2 linked regions of the Magnetospirillum sp. XM-1 genome follow. The protein of the gene in region 1 interacts with the protein of each later gene in a pairwise test. Links are inferred from orthologs where the notes say so. Each region holds a gene or a part of one and is shown in the gene's direction. Other genes may lie near its edges. The genes, in order: hypB and XM1_RS06930.

What was found.
Region 2: the proteins of hypB (region 1) and XM1_RS06930 interact in binary tests that used the Escherichia coli proteins (3 or more experiments, as listed by UniProt). The link is inferred for Magnetospirillum sp. XM-1 from one-to-one orthologs.

What each region holds. Positions count from the first base shown.
Region 1 is NZ_LN997848.1:3,919,034-3,923,033, forward strand. The notes cover bases 992-3,991. They hold hypB (hydrogenase nickel incorporation protein HypB), read left to right. Parts: upstream 992-2,017; coding sequence 2,018-2,965; downstream 2,966-3,991. Other genes in these bases: XM1_RS18030 (nickel-dependent hydrogenase large subunit), read left to right, coding at 992-1,681; hypA (hydrogenase maturation nickel metallochaperone HypA), read left to right, coding at 1,674-2,018; XM1_RS18045 (hydrogenase maturation protein HypF), read left to right, coding at 2,962-3,991. Also shown: XM1_RS18020 (HyaD/HybD family hydrogenase maturation endopeptidase), read left to right, coding at 1-340; XM1_RS18025 (HypC/HybG/HupF family hydrogenase formation chaperone), read left to right, coding at 351-578; more of XM1_RS18030, read left to right, coding at 578-991; more of XM1_RS18045, read left to right, coding at 3,992-4,000. UniProt on the Escherichia coli protein: Involved in the maturation of [NiFe] hydrogenases. Required for nickel insertion into the metal center of the hydrogenase. Exhibits a low intrinsic GTPase activity, which is essential for nickel insertion.
Region 2 is NZ_LN997848.1:1,446,807-1,453,702, reverse strand. What follows is about bases 2,391-5,355. They hold XM1_RS06930 (peptidylprolyl isomerase), read left to right. Parts: upstream 2,391-3,614; coding sequence 3,615-4,097; downstream 4,098-5,355. Other genes in these bases: dapE (succinyl-diaminopimelate desuccinylase), read left to right, coding at 5,013-5,355; dapD (2,3,4,5-tetrahydropyridine-2,6-dicarboxylate N-succinyltransferase), read left to right, coding at 4,177-5,013; XM1_RS06935 (tetratricopeptide repeat protein), read left to right, coding at 2,391-3,613. Also shown: XM1_RS06955 (M23 family metallopeptidase), read left to right, coding at 1-122; XM1_RS06950 (polymer-forming cytoskeletal protein), read left to right, coding at 103-603; XM1_RS06945 (magnesium transporter CorA family protein), read left to right, coding at 600-1,595; XM1_RS06940 (ligand-binding protein SH3), read right to left, coding at 1,597-2,031; more of XM1_RS06935, read left to right, coding at 2,240-2,390; more of dapE, read left to right, coding at 5,356-6,152; XM1_RS06915 (hypothetical protein), read left to right, coding at 6,149-6,703; tpx (thiol peroxidase), read right to left, coding at 6,811-6,896. UniProt on the Escherichia coli protein: Folding helper with both chaperone and peptidyl-prolyl cis-trans isomerase (PPIase) activities. Chaperone activity prevents aggregation of unfolded or partially folded proteins and promotes their correct folding.

The sequences.
Region 1 (4,000 bases):
CCTGGACCAGGTGTCCGAGGCGGATTACCTGATCATCGCCGACTGCATGCGTTCGAAGAAGGAGCCGGGCACCATCACGCGGCTCACCGACGACCAGATTCCCGCCTTCTTCAAGACCCGCATTTCGCCCCATCAGGTCGGCCTGTCCGACATGCTGGGCGCGCTCAATTTCCACGACATGATGCCCAAGAACATCGTCCTGTACGGGGTCGAGCCCCTGTCCTTCGACCTGTCCATGGAACCCACCCCCATTGTGGGCGCCCGCCTGCCCGAGCTGGTGGAGCTGCTGGCCGGCGAACTGGCCGAAATCGGCATCGCGGTCGCCAAGAAGGCGGCTTAAAACCATGTGCATGGCCGTCCCTTCCCGCATCACCGCCATCGACAACGGAATCGCCACGGTCGAGGCCTTCGGGGCGCTGCGCACCACCAGCCTGATGCTGCTCGACGGCGAGGTGGCGGTGGGCGATTACGTCCTGCTCGGCCCCGGCGGCAGTTTCGCCGCCGAGAAGGTCGATCCCGAGACGGCCGCCGAGGCGCTGGCCTATCTCACCGAGGTTCTGGCCACCGGGCAGGCCTGATGCTGCCGGTGGAATCCAGCCTCGCCATCACGCTGCATCTGGACGGGGACCGCGTCGGGCGGGTGGAGATCGGCTCCAGCCGTCTGGTCAAGGCGTCCGATATGCTGAACGGCCGCCAGCCGGCCCAGGTCCTGGCCCTGCTGCCCACCCTTTACTCCCTGTGCGGCACCGCCCAAGGCCTCGCCGGCCTGCAGGCGGTGGAGAACGCCGCCGGGATCGATGCCCCGGCCGCCCAGCGCACGGCGCGGCGCGTCCTTTGCCAGGTGGAGGTGGTGGCCGAGCACGCCGCCGCCAGCTTGCGCGACTGGCCCGCCTTGCTGGGCGAAGAGCCCGACCTTTCGGCGCTGAAGCCTTTACGTCCGCTGATCATAGCGGCGCGCAAGGCGCTTTACCCGGCGGGCGACTGGACCGTGCCGGGCGGCGGCAGGCTGGCCCCCGACAGCGCGGCCCTGGCCGACATCCTGCGCGGCCTGGGCGAAGCGGTGGCCCGCGCGGATGACGTGGCCGACCGCCTGATCGAGCGCATCGAGGACGAAAACCTCGAAGGCTTCGGCGCCGTCCCCCCCTGCCTGATGCCCGCAGGCGGGCCGCCCGATCTGGAGGCGCGGCTGGCCGCCGACCACGATGGCTCCTACCGTGCCCGGCCCGATTACCATGGCGGCGTCTTCGAGACCGGGCCGCTGGCCCGCCAGTCCGGCCGCCCCCTGATGGGGCTTCTGATGGGGCAGTACGGCAACGGCTTGATGCCCCGCTTCTCCGCCCGGATGATGGAGATGGCGTCGGCGTTGCGGGAAGTGGAAGATTTGGTGCAGGATTTGTCGGGTGATTCCGGCGGCCTGCCCATGGCGCGGAGCGACGGAAGCGGATTGGGAGTGGTGGAGGCGGCGCGCGGCCTGCTGGCCCACCGGGTGGAATTGCGGGAGGGTTTGTTGAGCGCGTACCGGATTCTGGCCCCCACCGAGTGGAACTTCCACCCCGACGGCCCCCTGGCCCGGGGATTGATGGGGGCTTGCGGTCCCGATCTGGCGGGACGGGCCGCTTTGCTGGCCGCCAGCCTGGACCCTTGCGTGCCCTTCCGCATCGAGGTCAGGCCCCATGCATGAGATGAGCCTGACCGAGGGCGTGGTGCGCATCCTGGAGGATCAGGCGGCAAGCCACGGCTTCACCCGGGTCAAGACGGTGTGGCTGGAGATCGGCGAGCTGTCCACCGTGGTGCCCGAAAGCATGGAATTCTGCTTCGACGCGGTGGCGCGGGGCAATCCGCTCACCGCCGGGACCAAGCTGGAGATCATCCGCGTCCCCGGCACCGCCTGGTGCATGGATTGCTCGAAGTCGGTCCACGTCACCTCGCGGGTCGACCTCTGCCCCGATTGCGGCGGCGCCAAGCTGGCGGTGACCTCGGGCGAGGAGATGCGGATCAAGGAAATGGAGGTGGAGTGATGTGCACGGTGTGCGGCTGCGGTGACGCCAAGGTGGATGGACATTCCCACTCCCACGATCATGACCACGACCACCATCATGGCCACAGCCACGATCACAGCCATGACCATCCCCATGGCCACGACCATCATCACCACGACCACGATTCCGATAGAAACATTCATTCCGATCGGGACATCCATTACGGCCGCGGCATCGCCGGCGTCCACGTGCCGGGCCTCAGCCAGAAGCGCATCGTCCAGATCGAGAAGGACATCCTGTCCCACAACGACGATTTCGCCGGGCGCAACCGGGCGTGGCTGGCCGAGCATGGGGTGTTCGCGCTCAACCTTGTCTCCAGCCCCGGCTCGGGCAAGACCACGTTGCTGTGCCGCACCGCCGAGGCCCTGAAGGGCCGCTACCCCCTGGCGGTGATCGAGGGTGACCAGCAGACCAGCTTCGACGCCGACCGCATCCGCGCCACCGGCATTCCCGCCATCCAGGTCAACACCGGCAAGGGCTGCCACCTGGACGCCCACATGGTGGAAAGCGCCATCGCCAAGCTGGCTGTCGAGGACGATTCCGTACTGTTCATCGAGAATGTCGGCAATCTGGTCTGCCCCGCCGCCTTCGATCTGGGCGAGGCCTACAAGGTGGCGATCCTGTCGGTGACCGAGGGCGAGGACAAGCCCTTGAAGTATCCCGACATGTTCCACGCCGCTTCCATGATGATCCTCAACAAGACCGACCTGTTGCCCCACACGGATTTCGACGTGGAGCGCTGCATCGGCTTTGCGCGCCGGGTCAATCCCGACATCGTCGTGCTGCAGCTTTCGGCGCGGACCGGCGAGGGCTTCGACGAATGGCTGGCCTGGATCAACGAGGGCCGCAAGCGCATGGTCACCGAGCGCATCCGCCGCCTGGAAGCCAAGCTGGCCGCCGCCAAGGCCAGTCTGGAGGGCAAGTGAGTTCGGCTATCGCCCAGATCGTTCCCCTGCCGCACCCTGTGCCGCCGGTGCTGGCGCTGGGCGCGTTCCTCAAGAATTCGGTCTGCCTGACCCGGGGATCGGAAGCGCTGATCTCGGCCAATCACGGCGATCTCGGCACGCCCGAGGCCATCACCGCCTTCGAGGCGACGGTCGAGGCGCTGGTGGCCGAGGCAGGCGTCACCCCGGTGCGGGTCGCCCATGACCTGCACCCCGATTTCCATTCCACCCGCTATGCTCAATCCCTGGACCTGCCGGCGGTGGCGGTGCAGCACCACCATGCCCACGCCGCGGCAATCGCCGCCGAGCACGGCATCGAGGGCCCGGTGATCGGCGTGTCCTTCGACGGCTTCGGCCTTGGCCCCGGCAACCAGTCGTGGGGCGGCGAATTGCTGAAGGCCGAGGGCGCCCATTACCGCCGCCTGGGCCATCTCGCCCTTTTGCCCCAGCCCGGCGGCGACCGGGCGGCGCGCGAGCCTTGGCGCATGGCGGCGGCCGCCCTGCACCGCCTGGGCCGCGGCGACGAGATATCCTCCCGCTTCCGCGACATTCCCGCCAGCGCCATGCTGGGGCAGATGCTGGACAGGCGCCTCAACAGCCCGGAAACCTCGTCGGCCGGGCGGCTGTTCGACGCCGCCTGCGGCCTGTTGGGCATCCACCCCATCGCCGAGTTCGAGGGCCAGGCCCCCATGGCCCTGGAAGCCCTGGCGACCAGGCCGGAAGTGCTGCCCACCGGCTGGATCATCCAGGACGGGGTGTTGGACCTGCTGCCGCTGCTGGCCTGCCTCGCCCATTGCACCGACCCGGCCAGAGGTGCCAACCTGTTCCACGGCACCCTGGTCGAAGCCATGGGCCAGTGGATCGCGGAAGTGGCGGAAACCGCCGGCACGCCCTATGTCGCCCTGGGAGGCGGATGCTTCCTCAACAAGGTGCTGACCGGCGGATTGGTGGAGAAGCTGACACAAGCCGGCCTGAAGCCGCTGCTGGCCGCCAAGGTGTCGCCCGGCGACGCCGGCC
Region 2 (6,896 bases), 2.5 Mb from region 1 along the record:
TGCTGGGCAACACCGGGCGCTCCACCGGCCCCCATCTGCATTACGAGGTCCGCGTCGCCGACGTGGCCAAGGATCCCCTCAAATTCATCGCGGCAGGTGAAAATGCTCCCAAAGCTTGGTAAGGCCCTTGGGGCGGTATCCGCCGCCACCCATTCCGCCCGTCATGGCAATAACGGCCTGCCCCTGTCGGTGATCGGCGCCGACGTGCGCATCGTCGGCAACATCTTCACCCAGGGCGAGATGCAGATCGACGGCCAGGTGGAGGGCGACATCTCCTGCCACCGCCTGCTGGTGGGCGAGGGTGCGCGCATCACCGGCGAGGTCACCGCCGAGACCGTGCAGGTCCATGGCGAGCTGAACGGCAAGATCAACGCCTCATCGGTGGTGATCGCCAAATCGGCCAAGGTCATCGGCGACGTGATCCAGGACAGCCTGGAGATCGAGGCCGGCGCCTCCATGGAAGGCCGTCTGGTGCGCAAGGCCGGCTCGTCCATCAAGGCGCTGGAAGCTCCGGCCGCCAAGGGCAACGGCGCTTCCGACCCCGCCGAGGCTCCGCCGCCGGCCAAGCCCGATCTCAACCAGGAAGCCGCCGGCACGGCATGATCACCACCTATCATGCCACCCCGGGTGGCGTGACCCCAGGGAGCGTGATCACGGGCGGGACCGAGCATGTGGGCCGCGAGGCCCTGTGGATCGACCTGCTCGCCCCCTCGCCCGAGGAGATCGCCCTGGTCGAGGCCCGCACCGGGCTGGATCTGCCGTCCAAGGACCGCATGCAGGAAATCGAGACCTCGTCGCGGCTGTCGCGGCTGGGCGACGCATTGGCGATGACCGTGCCGGTGCTGACCGGCGCCAGCGGATTCGAGCCGCGCAACACCGCCGTGACCTTCATCCTGAGCGGCACATTGCTGGTGACGCTGCGCCACGACACGCCGCACGCCATGGCCACCTATTCGGCGGCGCTGCCCGCGGCGCATCCCGTCCCGGTCAACGGCGGCGATGTGATGCTGGGCCTGATGGAAGCCATCGTCGACCGCATCGCCGACGTGCTGCAGGACCTGGGCGCCGGGCTGGACGGCATCTCGCACCGCATCTTCCACCAGCCCCACGGCCCCCAGCACCGCCGCCGCCGCGCCGGCTCGCGCGAGATGGAGGCCCTGCTGCGCACCATCGGGCGGACCGGCGACCTGTCGGGCAAGGCGCGGGAAACCCTGCTGGGCCTCAAACGCGCCACCGCCTTCCTGCCCCACGGCGAGGGCGCCATGGGCCTGAGCAACCTGCCCGACCGCCTGCGGGCCATCGACCAGGACCTGCACTCCCTGGCCGAATACACCGACTTCCTGGGCAACAAGATCAATTTCCTGCTGGACGCCACCCTGGGCCTGATCGGCATCCAGCAAAATCAGGTGATCAAGCTGTTCACCATCATGTCGGTGCTGTTCCTGCCCCCCACCCTGGTGGCCAGCTGGTACGGCATGAACTTCAAGATCATCCCGGAACTGCAGTGGGAACTGGGCTACCTTTGGGCCATCGGCCTGGCCGTGGTCTCGGCGGTGCTGCCCTACATCTACTTCCGCCGCAAGGGCTGGGTGTAGCTCAGCCCCCCTTGGCCGCCTGGGCCAGCCGGGCCTGTTCCGGGGCGTAGGCCGCACCTTGCCACAGCATGGAATAGGCGATCTCCTCGTTGCCGTTCTCGCACAATTCCAGCACCGACCTGAACAGCGGCTGGAAGGTGGCGGACCGGTGGGACTGCTCGTGCTCGGCGAAGCTGTTCCAGAAGGTGACGATCAGGGCTTCGCGCCCGGCCAGCGGCGAGCCGACCGCCTGGCCCACCGTCGAGCCCTCGTTGGAGATCATGCCCGAATTCAGGCAGACGAAGCCGCCGATGAAGCCGGTTTCCGAGTGCCAGGTCTTGACGTTCTCGCACAGCAGCGCCACCCGCTCCTCCAGGTCGTCCACCGTGAAGCCCGGGCGCAGCACCACCCGGTTGACCGTCACCACGCCGCCGGGCGGAAATCCATCGATCAGCATCCACGCCTCCTATATTCGATGATGCTGATATTGTGATTGCCGGGTAGGATTCAAGAGCGGCGCGCGCCGCGATCAGCCGCCATTGAGGCGGCGGCCAAGGGCGCGAAAAGCGCCCGCCCGGCGAGGGACGAACATAAATGGTTCAAGCCCCGCTCTTGCCGCCGCCGCTATCCTCGGGAAAGATGGCGTTATTCCAGGGGGAGCGGACATGGCGGCGGACACACCCTTACCACAGGCGCAGCGGGCCTTTGCCGCCGCCGCCCAGGCATGGCGGGACGGACGATGGGACGACGCCGAGCAGGGCTTCGCCACCGCCGCCCTGCTGGCGCCCGCCTGGGCGTCGGCCCACGCCAATCTGGGCGCCGTCCTGCGCCGCCAGGGCAAGCCGGCGGCGGCGGTGGCCAGCTATCGCCGCGCCATGGCCGTGGGCGGCGACGACGCCTCCACCTTGTCCAACCTGGGCAACGCGCTGCGCGACCTGGGGCGGCTGGAGGAAGCGGAGGCCGCGCTCCGCCGGGCCGTGGAGCTGGCCCCCGGCAATGGCGGCTACGCCTACAACCTGGCCCTGGTGCTGCGCGACCGCCGCAAGCACGAAGAGGCCCACGCCATGCTGAGCGAACTGGTGGCGGCCGAGCCCGACAACGCGGAAATCCAGTGGGACCTGGCGCTGGCCGACCTCTACATGGGCGATTACGAGACGGGCTTCGCCGGTTACGAATGGCGCATCAGGCTGGCCCGCAATCCCACCCGCCCCCTGCCGGGGCCGCGCTGGACCGGCGACGATCCCAAGGGCCGCACCATCATGCTGCTGGCCGAGCAGGGCTTTGGCGACGCGCTGCAATTCGTCCGCTACATCCCGCTGCTGGCGACGCAGGGCGCCAGGGTGGTGCTGGAATGCCTGCCCGAGCAGAGCGAATTGTTCGCCGGACTGCCCGGCCTGGCGGCGCTGGTGCCCAAGGGCGCCGCCCCGCCCGTCCATGATTGCTGGGCCCCCCTGGCCAGCCTGCCCCATCTGATGAAGACCCGCTTCGAGTCCATTCCGGCCCAGGTGCCTTATCTCAAGGCCCCGCCACGCCCCAATCTGCGCCTGGAGCCGCCGCCGGGCCAGAAGCTGTCGGTGGGACTGGTCTGGGCGGGCAAGACCACGCCGCGCGACCGCTCCTGGCCGCTGGAGGACTTGTTGCCGCTGCTGGCCGATCCCCGCGCCACCTTCTATTCGCTGCAGATGGGTCCGCGCGCCGAGGACCTGAAGCGCACCGGCATCGAGCGGCTGGTGCGCGACGCCGGCCCGGTGCTCAAATCCTTCGCCGACACCGCCCATGTGATGGAGCGGATGGACCTGATCATCACCATCGACACCTCGGCGGCCCATCTGGCCGGGGCGCTGGGCCGCCCGGTCTGGGTGCTGCTGCGCTACGTTTCCGATTGGCGTTGGCAAGACGAACCGCTAACGTCACCCTGGTACCCGACCATGCGGCTGTTCCGGCAGCCCGACCCCTCGGACTTCAAGACCCCGGTGGCCGAGATGGCCGCCCAATTGGCTTCCCTCATCGACGCCCCCCTCACCGACGAAAGACACTGACATGCTGATCGCCAAGGACACCGTCGTCACCCTGACCTACCGCGTCAGCGATTCCGACGGCAACATCGTCGACGAGGGCGCCGAGCCCATCATCTATCTGCACGGCGGCTACGGCGGCCTGTTCCCCCGGCTGGAGGAAGCCCTGGACGGCAAGGAAGCCGGCCACGAGCTGCACATCAAGCTGCAGCCCGAGGACGCCTTCGGCGAATACGACGCCGAACTGGTCAGCGTCGAGGAGGCCTCGCTGTTCCCCGACAACGTGGTGGTGGGCATGCAGTTCGAGCGCGTCATGGACGGCAACCAGGACGAGGCCATGCTGTTCTCGGTCACCGACGTGGCCGACGGCAAGGTGGTGGTGGACGGCAACCATCCGCTGGCCGGCATGGCGCTGGTGTTCGACTGCACCGTGGCCGAGATCCGCGCCGCCTCGGACGAGGAGGTCGAGCACGGCCATCCCCACTTCCCCGGCCATCACCACCACTGAGTCCAGGCATCATTGACTTAGAGCCAGCCCGGAGTATGTTCTGGGCCCCGTTTTCAGACCGTTCGAGCAGGAACCCGCCATGAGCTTCGCCGCCCTTGAAAAGACCATCGACGCCGCCTGGGAAGCCCGCGACGGCATCAACCTCCAGACCAAGGGCGAGGTGCGCGACGCCGTCGAGGCGACCCTGGCCGCCCTGGATTCCGGCACGCTGCGCGTCGCCCAGAAGACCGACGGCAAGTGGCTGGTCAACCAGTGGGCCAAGAAGGCGGTGCTGCTGTCCTTCCGCCTGTCGGACAACAAGGTGATGGGCGACGGCCCCGCCACCTGGTTCGACAAGGTCCCCACCAAGTTCGAGGGCTGGGACGATTCCCGCTTCCGCGCTGCCGGTTTCCGCGCCGTGCCGGGCGCCGTGGTGCGCCGCTCGGCCTTCATCGCGCCGGGCGTGGTGCTGATGCCCAGCTTCGTCAACCTGGGCGCCTACGTCGATTCCGGCACCATGGTCGACACCTGGGCGACGGTGGGCTCGTGCGCCCAGATCGGCAAGAACGTGCACATCTCGGGCGGCGCCGGCATCGGCGGCGTGCTCGAGCCGCTGCAGGCCGGGCCGGTGATCATCGAGGACAACTGCTTCATCGGCGCCCGCGCCGAGGTGGCCGAGGGCGTCATCGTCGAGACCGGCGCGGTGCTGTCCATGGGCGTCTATATCGGCGCGTCTACCAAGATCGTCGACCGCGAGACCGGCGAAGTGTTCATGGGCCGCGTGCCGGCCTATTCCGTGGTGGTGTCGGGCACCATGCCGGGCAAGCCCCTGCCCGACGGCACGCCGGGCCCCAACCTCTATTGCGCGGTGATCGTCAAGCGCGTGGACGAGCGCACCCGCTCCAAGGTCGGCATCAACGAGCTGCTGCGCGACTGATGACCCTTTCCGACCCCGTCCCGCTGGCCCAGGCCCTGATCCGCTGTCCCAGCGTCACGCCCGACGACGCGGGCGCGCTGGACGTGCTGGCCGGGGCGCTGGAAGACCTGGGCTTTGCCTGCCACCACGTCCGCTCGGCGACCGGCGGGCCGGAGATCAGGAACCTCTATGCCCGCTTAGGGACCGAGGCTCCCAACATCTGCTTCGCCGGCCACACCGACGTGGTGCCGCCCGGCAAGGGCTGGACGGCCGAGCCGTTCGGCGGCGCCCTTGACCAGGGCCGCCTGTTCGGGCGCGGCGCCGCCGACATGAAGGGCGCCATCGCCTGCTTCGTCGCCGCCGTGGCGCGCCTCAAGGCGGACGGGGGCCTCCGGGGCTCGGTCTCGCTCTTGATCACCGGCGACGAGGAAGGCCCGGCGGTGGACGGCACCGTCAAGGTGCTGGACTGGCTGGCGGCCAGGGGCGAGCGCATGGATTGCTGCATCGTCGGCGAGCCCACCAATCCGAAGACGCTGGGCGACATGATGAAGATCGGCCGCAGGGGCAGCCTCAACTGCCGCCTGACGGTGTTCGGCAGCCAGGGCCATTCCGCCTATCCCCATCTGGCCGACAATCCCATCCCCCGCCTGCTGGAGATCCTGCGCCGGCTGACGGAGAAGCCGCTGGACGAGGGCACGCCCCATTTCCAGGCCTCGACCCTGGCGCTGACCACGGTGGACGTGGGCAACCCCGCCACCAACGTCATTCCCGCCGAGGCCCGCGCCGGCTTCAACATCCGCTTCAACGACCTGCATTCCGGTGCGTCGCTGGAAAAATGGATCAGGGACACCGTCGCCCAGGTCGAGGGCGAGTGCGAGGTCAAGGTGGAGGTGTCGGGGGAATCCTTCCTGACGCCCCCCGGCCAATTGTCCGAAGCCATCGCCCAGGCGGCCTTCGAGGTGACGGGATTGCGGCCCGAGGCCTCCACCTCGGGCGGCACCTCGGACGCCCGCTTCATCAAGAACCACTGCCCGGTGGTGGAGTTCGGGCTGGTCGGCCAGACCATGCACAAGTCGGACGAGCACGTGGCCGTCGCCGACATGGAGGCCCTGACCGAGATCTACCGCCGCGTCCTCGTGCGTCTGGCGGAAGCGCCATGATCACCGCCGGCGACATCTTCGCCGGCGTTTTCGGCGCCTGGCGGCTGGCCCGGCGCGACCCCACCGGGCTGATCTGGTTCGACGCCAGCCCGCGCGGCTTCGTCAACTCCTTCTGGGGGCCGGCGCTGATCCTGCCCGGCTTTCTGGCGCTGAGGGCGCTGGACGGCAGTTTCGAGGACGATCTGGCCCGGCCGCTGGCCGTCGAGCTGATCGCCTACGTCATCGGCTGCGTCGCCTTTCCGCTCGCCATGAGCCACATCTCGGAAGGCCTGGAACGCTCCCACCTCTATTTCCGCTACATCGTCGCCTACAACTGGTCGCAGGTCATCCAGATGGCGGTGCTGCTGCCGGTGGGATTGCTGATTCATCTGGCGCCCGGCCACGGCATGGCGCTGCTCAACCTGGCCATGACCGTGGTGGTGCTGGTCTACCAGGCCTACGTCGCCCACCAGGCGCTGGACGTCAAGCCCAGCGCCGCCGGCCTGCTGGTCCTTCTCGACCTGTCGATTGGCGCCCTGGTCCAGATGGTCGCCGCCCGCCTGCTGGCATGAAAAACGGGCCGCTTCCCGTTGGCAAGCGGCCCGTTGGCTTCATCTTGCGGGCGAGACGCCCGCGCTCCGACCAATCGGAGCGCGGCCGTCCCGGCCGCATTCGCCCCCTACTTCGCGGCGGCGAGGGCGGCGTCGTAATTGGGCTCGTCGGCGATCTCGGAGACCAGCTGGGTATAGGCCACCTTGCCGCCCT